3 regions of the Pseudomonas sp. GW821-FHT03A09 genome follow, and region 3 is predicted to be linked to each of the others. Evidence: predicted binding sites of a transcription regulator. Region 3 holds the regulator's gene; each other region holds the start of a gene.

Region 1 (4,264 bases), on a different contig from region 3:
TGAGTGAACTGCTGCGACACGGCCGCCAGGCTCACACCGCTACCGACGCTGTTCTGGCCAGTGCCCAGTTTGGAGGCTGCGTAGATGTCCGCGAACTCCGCACGGGATGACTTGAAACCGGTGGTCGCGACGTTGGCGATGTTGTTACCGGTCACGTCCAGTTGTTTGTTGGCCGCATAGAGGCCGCTAAGGCCGATGTTAAAAGACATGTTTCTCTCCCTCTGCCGTATTTAGCCGGCTCTATGTACCGATAGTCTGAATTTGCGACAGCTTGACGCTGCCCATACCGCCCGCAAGGTTCAGCAACATCTCGCCGCCGGTCTTGCTCAAGGTCACGCTGGTCACCGTGGCGGGAAGCGAAGTCAACAGGGCGGCCGAGTCGCCCTTGTCATTCTTGTAAGTGGCGTTGAAGGTGTAGGTACCGGCTGGGGCGACTTCACCCTTGTCGTTCTTGCCATCCCAGATAAAGCTGGAATCACCGGCGCTCTGGGCGCCCATGTCGATGGTGCGCACCACGTTGCCGTCTTTGTCGGTGATCTTGACCGAGACGTTACCCGTGGCAGTTGTCACCGCCACCGAGCCGGTCATGCTCTTGCTGGTATCCACCGTGGCCTTGTCGGTCTGGGTGATGATCGAACGCCCCACCAGCGACGACGCTTGCAACGCTTGCGACGAGCTGAAGTTGCTGGAGATCGCATTCACCGAGTCGTTCAGGGTGTTGATGCCTTCCAGGCTGCTGAACTGAGCCAGCTGTGCGACGAACGCACCGTTGTCCTGAGGCGACAGCGGGTTCTGGTTTTTCAGTTGGGTCACCAGCAGCTGCAGGAACGCGTCCTTGCCCAGGGACTTGTTGCCCGTGGCGGCCTTGGCAGCGCTATTGAGACTGCTGTTGTCCGTGGCGGTCTTGACCTTGGAATTGAACAGGTCCTGGACCGGCGTGTTGGCTGGAGTAGAAGTGGTATCAACAATGGCCATTATTTGGCGCCCCTTATCACTGACCCAGGGTCAGGACCTTCTGCATCATGGTTTTGGCGGTGTTCATCATTTCCGCATTGGTCTGGAACGAGCGGCTGGCAGAGATCATGTCAGCCATTTCCTCAACCACGTTGACGTTGGGGTAGTACACGTAGCCCTTTTCGTTCGCCGCGGGGTGGTTAGGCTCGTAACGGGCCTCAAGGTTGCTCTGGTCTTCGACGACACCCAGCACCTGCACGCCGGAGCCTGCGGCATCCTGGTTCTGGAACAGCGAATCACTGCCGTTACCCTGGCCACCTTGGAACATGGTGGCGAACACCGGGTGGCGGGCGCGGTAGGTCTGGTCGATGCTCGAAGACACGGTCTCGGCGTTGGCGATGTTACTGGCGACGGTGTTCAAACGCGTGGTCTGCGCGCTCATGCCACTGCCGGCAATATTGAAAACACTGGACAGGGACATGGCTTACTCTCCACGCAGGGCTGACATCAGCCCTTTGAATTTGCTATTGAGCAGGGTGAAGCTGGCCTGAAAGTTCACCGAGTTCTCGGCATAGGCCGATTGCTCCAGTTGAGCGTCGACGGTGTTCTGGTCGATCGAGGGTTGCATCGGCGTGCGATACAGCAGCGATTCGTCACCATTGCTCAGGCCTTGCGCTTCGATATGACGGCTATTGGTCATGTTCAAGGCGAAGGTGCCGTTCTTGGTCTTGTCCTGTTGTGCAGCGAGCACAGCGGAAAAATCCAGGTCCCGAGCCTTGTAGTTCGGGGTGTCGGCGTTGGCAATGTTGTTAGCCAGGACTTCAGCACGCTGGGCGCGGAAGCCCAAGGCTTGTTCGTGGATACCGAGCGCTTTATCGAAGCTGATGCTCATGGCGGAAACCTTTAGGCTGACCTGCTTTTCGTAACAGGGTTATAGCAAGGCCCATGCCAATTCTTAGAACACCTGTATCTCAGGGGTTTGCGGGATGTTTGCCGACGGCAATGCCAGAAAAGCGGCAACGGGTTTCCGCGTGGCGCCAGTAAAGCGGCAATGCGGGATTGCCGCTTTCGAAAGGATTGCCGCAAAACAAATGTGGGAGGGGGCAAGCCCCCTCCCACATTTTTGAGCGAGTACTGTTTGCTTACTTGGCTTGGTAAATGATCCCAGGGCTGCATTGCACCATCTGGTAATGATCCGGCAGGCCGTTCAATGCCTCGGACGCGCCAAGGAACAGATAGCCGCCACGCTTGAGGGTGCCATGGATGCGCAACAGGATGTCTTTCTTCACTTCAGCCGAAAAATAGATCAGCACATTTCGGCAGAACACCATGTCGAACTTGCCCAGGCTCGCATAGCTGTCGAGCAGGTTGAACGAGCGAAACTCGACTCGGTTCTTGATCGGCGCCTTGACCGCCCATCGCCCTGCCCCTTTCGGGTCAAAGTAACGTTGCAGGCGCTCCTGGGACAAACCACGGCCCAGGGCAAGACTGTCGTATTCGCCGGTTTTGCAATTGGTGAGCATGGTGCCGGATAAGTCGGTGGCAACAATTTGCGCACCGGCCTTCAATTGGCCCATGTTGGTACGCTCGAACTCATCGATGGACATCGAGATCGAGTACGGCTCCTGCCCCGAAGAGCATGCCGCCGACCAGATACGCAGGCGTTGCCCGGGGCTTGCCTTGATGGCCTCCGGCAGTACCTTGCTCTTGAGCACTTCAAAGGGATACGTGTCGCGAAACCACAAGGTTTCGTTGGTGGTCATGGCATCGACCACCATTTCCTTGAGCCCGCTACGCGGCTGACCCTGGATGCGCTGCACCAACTCACCCAGGGATTTGATGCCCTGCTGCTCCATCAGTTTGTTGAGACGGCTGGATACCAGGTACTGCTTGTTTTCACCGAGCAATATGCCACAGGCTTTTTCCAGGAAGACCCGGAACTGTTCGAAATCCAAATTACCCGTAGACAATGATACCGCCTCTTAAATCGTATGACCGCCAGGGGAAATCCCCTAGCCGTGATCTGCTGCCTTGATCCGGTCGACTACCCGGGATGCCAGGTCATCAGGACGGAATTTGGCCAGGAAGTCATCAGCACCGACTTTCTTGACCATCGCCTGGTTGAATACGCCCGACAACGAAGTATGCAGGATGATATGTAATTTTTGCATGCGTGGGTCATTGCGTATTTCGGCCGTGAGGGTGTAGCCGTCCATTTCCGGCATTTCAATGTCGGAGATCATCATCAAGAACTCTTCCTCCGGCTTCTTGCCCTCATCCACCAGCTTACGCAGATAGTCCAACGCCTGGCGACCGTCATTCAGGGCCACCACCTCCACGCCAACCGTTTGCAGGCAGCGCGTCACTTGCTTGCGTGCGACCGAGGAATCGTCAACGGTCAATACGCGCAGGGACACCGCCTTGTGCGCCGTCTCGGCATCCACCACACCTATCGAGATGGCCTCCGAGGTCGGCGCCACTTCGGCGAGGATTTTCTCCACGTCGATGATTTCCACCAACTGGTTATCCACCCGCGTCACCGCTGTGAGGTAGTGGTCGCGCCCGGTGCCCTTGGGCGGCGGATGAATCTCTTCCCAGTTCATATTGACGATGCGCTCTACCGAGCGCACCAGGAAACCCTGGGTCTTGGTGTTGTACTCGGTGATGATCACGAACGGGCTTTCACGGTCCTGCAAACCGGAGGATCCCGTGGCCATGGCCAGGTCGAGAATCGGAATGGTCGCACCACGGATGTTGGCCACGCCACACACCACCGGGCTCGACTTGGGCATGATGGTCAGCTTGGGACACTGCAGCACTTCCCGCACTTTAAACACGTTGATGCCATATAGCTGCTTGCCGTCCAGGCGAAAAAGCAACAACTCCAGGCGATTCTGCCCTACCAGCTGTGTCCGCTGGTTTACTGAATCCATTACTCCTGCCATGCCCAGACTCCTACGTTAAAACCTTTGGGGGTGCGACGCGCACCCAACACTAAACGGCACGAGCTTTGCTATTTATTGGCTATGAACATTAAAACGACAGTTTCCCGACGCCACGGCTCCCCACGCTACGGCAGATTGCTCTGCGCCTTGCTGACGCTACTTGCCTTGGGCTCGAGCGCCACGGCCCGCGCAGATAATGTCACCTTGCCTGATCTCCTTATCGGCGTCACTCAAGGCTTTCTTGAGTTCACTGTAGAAGATTATCTGGCGACGACCCAGACGCCGGGCCGTTATGAAATCCAGGTCAACCAGTTAGACCCGCGCCTACGCATGCCAATGTGCGACAAGGAATTGACAGCCACCCT
Region 2 (4,264 bases), on a different contig from region 3:
TGCGCGCAACCTTGAGCAATCGATGGGCCGCTCGCAGCGATAACGTCAGCCGCTCGCAGGCACTTTCCAGCCAGCCCTCGTCATCTTTAGCCAACTGGCAATGTTCCCGCAGCCCTGGCAAATCCAGGAATGCATTGGCGCAGCCTTGGCGTTTTTGCTGGCGTTCTCGCGCCTCGGCCACCTGTGCCGAGGCTTTCGCCGTGGTATCGCCAACCTGCTGCGTCGGATTGAGCGCAGTCGTTTCCCGGGCGACGGTGAGGTGCAGGTCGATACGATCCAGCAGCGGCCCCGAGAGTTTGTTGCGGTAGCGCTGGATTTGCTCCGGCGTACAACGGCAGCGCCCACTGGGTTCGCCCATGTAGCCGCAGGGGCAGGGGTTCATGGCGGCGACCAACTGAAAGCGGGCAGGGAAGCTCACCCGGTCGCGGGCACGGGAGATCACGATATGCCCGGACTCCAAGGGTTCGCGCAGCACCTCCAGCACCTTGCGATCAAACTCCGGCAACTCGTCCAGAAACAGCACGCCATGGTGGGCTAGGGTGATTTCCCCCGGTTGCGGCTTCGACCCGCCGCCTACCAGGGCCGGACCCGATGCTGAATGGTGCGGCTGGCGAAAGGGTCGGTGTGGCCAATGACTCAGTGGCGCCAGGCTGACGACGGATTGAATGGCTGCCACCTCCAGCGCTTCCTGCTCACTCAGCGGTGGCAGCAGACCGGGCAAGCGGCTGGCGAGCAACGTTTTCCCGGTGCCCGGTGGGCCGCTGAACAACAGGTTGTGGGCGCCCGCTGCGGCGATCAACAGCGCACGCTTGGCCGCCAACTGGCCCTGCACCTCGCTCAGATCCGGGTAGGGTTTGTTCAAGTACAACAAACCGTCGGACTTGTAAGGCTCTATGGGTTGATGCCCATTCAGATGTGCCGCGACCTGCAACAGATGATCCACCGCGAGTACCTTCAACCCCGACGCCAGGCACGCTTCCTCCGCATTCGCCCGAGGCACCATCACAGTGCGCCCGGCCTTGCGCGCTGCCAATGCTGCCGGCAACACGCCTTTTACCGCCCGTACTTCGCCCGATAAGGCCAGTTCTCCTAGGCACTCCACGTCATCGAGCATCAACGTCGGCACCTGTCCGCTTGCCGCCAGGATGCCTAGCGCAATCGCCAGGTCAAAGCGTCCGCCGTCCTTGGGCAGGTCGGCGGGCGCGAGGTTAAGGGTGATGCGCCGGGAAGGATATTGCAGCGCCGAATTGAGAATGGCACTGCGTACGCGGTCCTTGCTCTCCTTGACGGCCGTCTCCGGCAAACCCACCAGTGTCAGGGAAGGCAGACCATTGGCCATATGCACTTCGACGGTGACGGCGGGGGCTTCGACGCCAATCTGGGCACGGCTATGGACGATGGCGAGGGACATGCGTGTTCCTTGAAAAGAAGGCCGCTTCCTGCGGTTTTTCAAGGGTAGACGAGGTGGGGTCGAGCGGGAGGGGGGAGGTTTTACAGAACGTATCCGGAGAGATCACAGCGCTTTATGTGGGAGCTGTCGAGCTCCAGCGAGGCTGCGATGGGATCACCGCAGTCTAACTGGGAAACCGCAGTGCCTGCATCGCAGCCTCGCTGGGGCTCGGCAGCTCCCACACTGACCGAATTTATTCAGCGGGTGACGCCAACCTGGCTTCGAGTTCAGCCACTTTTGCCTCCAGGCTCTCCAACCGCGCCCGCGTACGGGCCAGCACTACCATCTGGCTGTCAAACTCTTCCCGGCTCACCAGGTCGAGCTTGCTGAAACCGCTTTGCAGCAACGCCTTGAATTGGCTTTCGATTTCATTGCGGGGCAGCGGGGTGTCGCCGCTGAACAGGCGAGCAGCGTGGCCGCTCAGGGCGTCGAGGAGATCTTTGGGCGCGAGCATGGGAAATATTCCGGAAAACTGTTGGCCGGCAGTGTATCACGCAGCGTCTATAGTCTTTTTCATGTCGCAAAGCGCACGCTTTTCGCGCAACGGGGCGAACGGCGACGCACTGTTTTTGTGCGCATTGCAGCCGCCAAAAAGCCCCGTAGGTGGGCATAAGTGGGCAAGGGACTGATTTCAGTGATTTTTACGGAGCTGGCAAGGTTTCTGCTTAGACGATCATGACCCATGCACTGATGCAGTCGCTGTGACGAATGCAGTGCGCCGACGGATCAGGGGTACAGGTTTCGTCACCAGTGGTTCGCTGGCGTCGCCGCGGGTATTACCGAGGCGACGATGCGTTACAAAGCCAGGCACTGCGCTTAGACTTGAGACGGGTTTGTTTTCCTGGGGCAAGTCCACCAATTCGGGAGAGAGTTTTCATGAAGCTAGTCACTGCCATCATCAAGCCGTTCAAGTTGGACGATGTACGCGAGTCACTGTCCGAGATCGGCGTGCAGGGCATTACCGTTACTGAGGTCAAAGGCTTCGGTCGGCAGAAGGGTCATACCGAGCTGTATCGCGGCGCGGAGTACGTGGTTGATTTCCTGCCGAAGGTGAAGATTGATGTCGCCATTGACGACAAGGATCTTGACCGGGTTATCGAGGCGATAACCAAGGCGGCCAACACCGGCAAGATCGGTGACGGCAAGATCTTCGTGGTCAATCTGGAACAGGCTATTCGCATCCGTACCGGCGAAACCGATACCGACGCAATCTAAGCCGCCAAACCCCCAACGCCCCAGGAGAAAACAATATGACTCTGCGTAAATTCGCAGGGCTAGGAGCCCTGTTGTCCCTCGTAATGCCAGCCCTGGCATTGGCGGCGGACCCAGCCCCTGCTCCAGTCCTCAATTCCGGCGATACGGCGTGGATGCTGACATCCACCGCGCTGGTGCTGTTCATGACTATTCCGGGCCTGGCGCTGTTCTACGGCGGCATGGTTCGCTCCAAAAACATTCTTTCCGTGATGATGCAATGCTTCGCCATCACTGGTTTGATCACCATCCTGTGGTTTGTCTACGGCTACAGCATGGCGTTCGATACCACGGGTATGGAAGCGGGTGTCGTCAACTTCAACTCCTTCGTGGGCGGCCTGTCCAAACTGTTCCTGTCGGGTGTGACCCCAGCGAGCATCACCGGCCCTGCGGCGCTGTTCCCCGAGGCGGTGTTCGTCACCTTCCAGATGACGTTTGCCATCATTACTCCTGCACTGATCGTCGGTGCTTTCGCCGAGCGCATGAAGTTCTCTGCGATGCTGATCTTCATGGGCGTCTGGTTCACGCTGGTCTACGCGCCGATTGCCCACATGGTGTGGGGTGGTCCGGGTTCGTTGCTAGGCGACTGGGGCGTGCTGGACTTCGCCGGCGGCACCGTGGTGCACATTAACGCCGGTGTGGCTGGCCTGGTGGCATGCCTGGTACTCGGCAAGCGTAAAGGCTTCCCGACCACTCCGATGGCTCCTCATAACTTGGGTTACACCTTGCTCGGTGCGGCCATGCTGTGGGTGGGTTGGTTCGGCTTCAACGCGGGTTCGGCTGCGGCGGCCAATGGCACTGCCGGCATGGCGATGCTGGTGACACAGATCGCGACCGCCGCTGCGGCCCTGGGCTGGATGTTCGCCGAGTGGGTCACCCACGGTAAGCCAAGCGCACTGGGCATCGCCTCGGGTGTGGTGGCGGGCCTGGTGGCAATCACCCCAGCCGCCGGCACCGTGGGCCCGATGGGTGCCCTGGTGATTGGCCTGGCAGCGGGCGTGGTGTGCTTCTTCTGCGCCACTACCCTGAAACGCAAACTGGGTTACGACGACTCCCTGGATGCCTTCGGCGTGCACGGTATTGGCGGTATCCTCGGCGCGATCCTGACCGGCGTGTTCGCGGCGCCTTCCCTGGGCGGCTTCAATGCGGCCACCACGGATATCGCGGCGCAAGTCTGGATCCAGTGCAAAGGCGTCGGCTTCACCGTGATCTACACGGCCATCGTGACCTTCATCATCCTCAAGGTGCTGGATGCAGTCATGGGCTTGCGGGTTACCGACGAAGAAGAGGCGGTTGGCCTCGACCTGGCGCAACACAACGAACGCGGCTACAACTTGTAAGTACGCGAAAAAAAAGATGCCCGGCTTGCCGGGCATTTTTTTGTCTGGCGTTTGTCAGTCGTAGGACGCTGTACCGGTTTTTGCGTCGAGTTTGTGATGGGGCGCACATGACACTTTTCAGCGTGCGAATGTCTTACAGGCATGTAGGCGTATTCGGCACTTTGTTTTTTTCCAGAGCGCGCTAGAATGCGCGCCGATGGGCGGAGAACTGTATGTGGCAACA
Region 3 (4,264 bases):
ATGATCGGCCCCAGCAACGAGGTCTCGTCCTCAATGGCTTCGGCCAAGGAGCGATGGGCGCTGCTCAGAGGGTGGCGTCGACGGGTTTCGGAGAAACGCTTGAGCAGCGTTTCTTCGTCGGCATCCAGGTACAACACATCGCAATGAATATGCTTGGCCCGCACTTCCTCCAGCAATTCCGGGAACCGCGAGAGATGGCTTGGCAGGTTACGCGCATCAATCGATACGGCCACCAACGGCTGCGCCAGTTCGGTGTGGATCAATGCACGTTCCGCTAATTCAGGCAGCAGGCCGGCGGGCAGGTTGTCGATGCAATAGAAACCGTTGTCCTCAAGTACGTTGAGGGCAGTGCTTTTACCTGAGCCGGAACGGCCGCTGACGATGATCAAACGCATGATTACTGCCCGTTTTGTTCATCCAGGACAACCTGATAGAGCGCCTCATTGCTGTTGGCACTGCGCAGTTTGTCGCGTACTTCCTTGCGGTCGAGCATGCTGGCGATCTGCCGAAGCAGTTCCAGGTGCGCATCGGTGGCGGCTTGCGGGACCAGCAGAACGAACAGCAGGTCGACCGGAGCGCCGTCGATGGCGTCGAAATCGATGGGAGCTTCCAGGTGCAGCAGGGCGCTGACGGGTGTTTCGCAGCCCTTGAGTCGGCAGTGAGGAATGGCGATGCCGTTGCCAAAACCGGTGGAGCCAAGTTTTTCACGGGCAATCAGCGCGTCGAAGACATCTTGCATCTCCAGATCTGGCACTTCGCGTGCGATCAGGTTGGCAATTTGTTCGAGGGCTTTCTTCTTGCTGCCACCCGGCACGTTCACGAGGGAACGGCCGGGGGTCAGGATGGTTTCAAGTCGGATCATGGGGGGAGAGTTAACGACCTGTACCTTGCATCAGGTGCAGATTCTTTTCCTTATGCTTTATGAGTTGGCGGTCCAGCTTGTCGTAGAGCGAGTCGATCGCCGCGTACATGTCTTCATGTTCCGCATTGGCAACGAGCTTGGCATTCGGTACGTGCAGGGTGGCCTCGATTTTCTGCTTGAGCTTATCGACCTCCATGATGACCTGCACGTTGGTGATCTTGTCAAAATGCCCCGCAAGCTTGTTCAGCTTGCTTTCGGTGTATTCACGCAGGGGCTTGGTGACTTCCAGCTGGTGTCCACTGATGTTGACTTGCATACAGCTTCTCCTTCGTTGCCAGTGCATAAAGCGGCAGGCAAAGGTGCCTGCCACTGGAACGCTTTGGCCCGCCCGTCACATCAAACGCTTACGCTCGCTGGAAGGCGCGATCCCGAGGGACTCGCGGTACTTGGCGACGGTTCGACGGGCGACCTGAATGCCTTGTGCCTCCAGTAAACCAGCGATCTTACTGTCACTCAATGGCTTTTTCTGATTTTCCGCGGCAACCAGTTTTTTGATGATCGCGCGGATTGCCGTGGACGAGCATTCGCCGCCTTCGGAGGTACTGACGTGGCTGGAGAAAAAGTATTTCAACTCATAAATACCTCGTGGGGTATGCATGAATTTTTGCGTGGTCACCCGGGAGATCGTCGATTCGTGCATACCCACCGCTTCGGCGATATCGTGCAGAACAAGCGGTTTCATCGCCTCGTCGCCATACTCCAGGAAGCCGCGCTGGTGCTCGACGATCTGGGTGGCCACTTTCATCAGGGTTTCGTTGCGGCTTTGCAGGCTCTTGATGAACCAGCGCGCTTCCTGCAACTGGTTACGCATAAAGGTGTTGTCGGCGCTGGTGTCGGCGCGGCGTACAAAACCGGCATATTGCGGGTTGACGCGCAGGCGTGGCACCGACTCTTGGTTCAACTCGACGAGCCAGCGTTCGTTGTCTTTGCGGACGATCACATCGGGAACGACATACTCGGCTTCGCTGGACTCGATCTGTGAGCCGGGGCGCGGGTTGAGGCTCTGCACCAGTTCGATCACATGGCGCAGGTCATCTTCCTTGAGTTTCATGCGGCGCATCAGCTGGCTGTAGTCGCGGCTGCCGAGCAGGTCGATGTAGTCGGTAACCAGGCGCTGGGCCTCGGCGAGCCAGGGGGTCTTGGCAGGCAACTGGCGCAGTTGCAGCAGCAGGCATTCGCCGAGGGTGCGGGCGCCGATGCCGGCGGGCTCGAACTGCTGAATACGGTGCAGAACGGCCTCGATTTCATCCAGCTCGATATCCAGCTCGGGGTCGAACGCTTCGAGGATTTCCTCAAGGGTTTCGTCCAGGTAGCCCTGGTTGTTGATGCAATCGATCAGCGTGACGGCGATCAGGCGATCGGTGTCGGACATCGGCGCCAGGTTCAACTGCCACAATAAATGGCTTTGCAGGCTCTCGCCGGCGGACGTACGGGTGGTGAAGTCCCACTCGTCATCGTCATTGCTGGGCAGGCTGCTGGCGCTGGTCTGGTAGACGTCTTCCCAGGCGGTGTCCACGGGAAGTTCGTTGGGAATGCGTTCGTTCCATTCGCCGTCCTCAAGGTTGTCCACCGTAGGGGCGGTTTCCTGATAGGAAGGTTCCTGCACGTCGGAATTGGGTTTTTGCTCGATGTTGTCGGCCAGCGGGTCTGCATTATCGAAGTCGTCGCCTTCTTCCTGGCGTTCGAGCATCGGGTTCGACTCCAGGGCCTCCTGGATTTCCTGTTGCAGGTCCAGGGTCGACAATTGGAGCAGGCGGATGGCCTGTTGCAGCTGCGGTGTCATCGTCAGCTGCTGGCCCATTCTCAGGACTAGCGATGGTTTCATGGCAGGGGCTTAACACCTTATTCGCCGGCGCATTGCGCCATCCACGACAGAGCGCGTGAGCGCCAAACATAAGCAAATTATATGCCTGAAATCGGGGGCTTTGCCTAGAGCGCGGTAACAATAAAAAAACTGAGGTTTTTATTGACTCCCGCGCGCTTTGGCGAACAGCCGTGACATCACCGTGCTTACAGGCGGAACTCGTGGCCCAGGTACACTTCCTTGACCAGTTCGTTGGCCAGGATGGTCTCGGCGTCGCCTTCGGCGATCAGTTGGCCATCGTTGACGATATAGGCGGTTTCACAGATATCGAGGGTCTCGCGAACGTTGTGATCGGTGATCAGCACGCCGATGCCCTTGGCCTTGAGGTGATGGATGATCTGCTTGATGTCGCCAACCGAGATCGGGTCGACGCCAGCAAAGGGTTCATCCAGCAGGATGAACTTCGGCGCGGTGGCCAGGGCGCGGGCGATTTCCACCCGGCGACGCTCACCACCGGACAAGCTCATGCCGAGGTTGTCGCGAATGTGGTTGATATGGAACTCTTGCAGCAGGCTTTCCAGCTCCTTGCGGCGGCCATCACGGTCGAGTTCCTTGCGGGTCTCGAGGATCGCCATGATGTTGTCGGCCACCGACAATTTGCGGAAGATCGATGCTTCTTGGGGAAGATAGCCGATACCGGCCCGCGCACGACCGTGCATAGGCTGGTGGCTGACGTCGAGGTCGTCGATCAATACACGACCCTGATCCGCCTGGACCAGGCCGACGATCATATAGAAGCAGGTGGTCTTGCCGGCACCGTTGGGGCCGAGCAAACCGACGATCTGGCCGCTGTCGATCGACAGGCTGACGTCGCGCACGACCTGACGGCTTTTATAGGCCTTGGCCAGATGCTGGGCTTTCAGGGTCGCCATTACTCGGCCTTCTTCTTCGGCTGGATAACCATGTCGACACGCGGGCGAGGTGCGGTGACCTTGTTGCCATTGGCGCGACCGGCGTTAGCGATCTGCTTCACGGTGTCATAGGTGATTTTTTCACCTTCCGTGGAGTTGCCATCGGGGCTGAGCACCTTGGCCTGGTCGATCAGGATGATACGATTCTGCTGGGCGTGATACTGGATGGTCTTGCCATAGCCCTTCATCGGGGCGGTATCGGCAGGCGCCTGCTTCTGCTCGAAATACGCCAGATTGCCTACCGATGTCACGACATCAATATCACCAGCTGGGGTGCGCGTGAGTGTCACCGTATTACCGGTGATTTTCATCGAGCCCTGGGTAATGATCACGGCGCCGGTGTAGGTGGCAACGCCTTGCTTGTCATCCAGCTGCGCATCGTCAGCCGAGATATGGATCGGCTGCTGGCTATCGTTCGGCAGAGCCCAGGCGCTCACGCTTCCCAGTGCTGCGCCCAGACCGAGCAAAATAGGGAGGGTTTTAACGAGCCTCATACTGTCCTCTTACGTTCGATAGCAGGTGTATCCTGCTTTCTTTCAAATACGCTTTCATTCCCTTGCCAGTCGA

The links. Region 3 encodes sigma-54, which starts transcription at its own class of promoters, with help from an activator protein. Its sites were predicted from a motif close to ANTGGCATNNANNTTGCTNT; they were not measured.
Region 1: flgB (flagellar basal body rod protein FlgB) is a predicted target of sigma-54. The motif match lies at 1,888-1,907, and genes of this name have one in related genera.
Region 2: glnK (P-II family nitrogen regulator) is a predicted target of sigma-54. The motif match lies at 2,099-2,118, and genes of this name have one in related genera.

What each region holds. Positions count from the first base shown of each region.
Region 1 covers NZ_JBWKUX010000004.1:527,129-531,392, forward strand. The annotation lists gene flgE (flagellar hook protein FlgE) at 1-209, opposite strand, end outside; gene flgD (flagellar hook assembly protein FlgD) at 241-975, opposite strand; gene flgC (flagellar basal body rod protein FlgC) at 992-1,435, opposite strand; gene flgB (flagellar basal body rod protein FlgB) at 1,439-1,846, opposite strand; gene cheR (protein-glutamate O-methyltransferase CheR) at 2,097-2,924, opposite strand; gene AC07V4_RS10290 (chemotaxis protein CheV) at 2,967-3,899, opposite strand; gene flgA (flagellar basal body P-ring formation chaperone FlgA) at 3,981-4,264, shown strand, end outside.
Region 2 covers NZ_JBWKUX010000001.1:336,986-341,249, forward strand. The annotation lists gene AC07V4_RS01560 (YifB family Mg chelatase-like AAA ATPase) at 1-1,411, opposite strand, end outside; gene AC07V4_RS01565 (accessory factor UbiK family protein) at 1,644-1,904, opposite strand; gene glnK (P-II family nitrogen regulator) at 2,327-2,665, shown strand; gene AC07V4_RS01575 (ammonium transporter) at 2,701-4,041, shown strand; gene AC07V4_RS01580 (secondary thiamine-phosphate synthase enzyme YjbQ) at 4,254-4,264, shown strand, end outside.
Region 3 covers NZ_JBWKUX010000006.1:165,916-170,179, reverse strand. The annotation lists gene rapZ (RNase adapter RapZ) at 1-395, opposite strand, end outside; gene ptsN (PTS IIA-like nitrogen regulatory protein PtsN) at 398-862, opposite strand; gene hpf (ribosome hibernation-promoting factor, HPF/YfiA family) at 873-1,178, opposite strand; gene AC07V4_RS13380 (RNA polymerase factor sigma-54) at 1,254-2,747, opposite strand; gene lptB (LPS export ABC transporter ATP-binding protein) at 2,933-3,658, opposite strand; gene lptA (lipopolysaccharide transport periplasmic protein LptA) at 3,658-4,191, opposite strand; gene lptC (LPS export ABC transporter periplasmic protein LptC) at 4,178-4,264, opposite strand, start outside.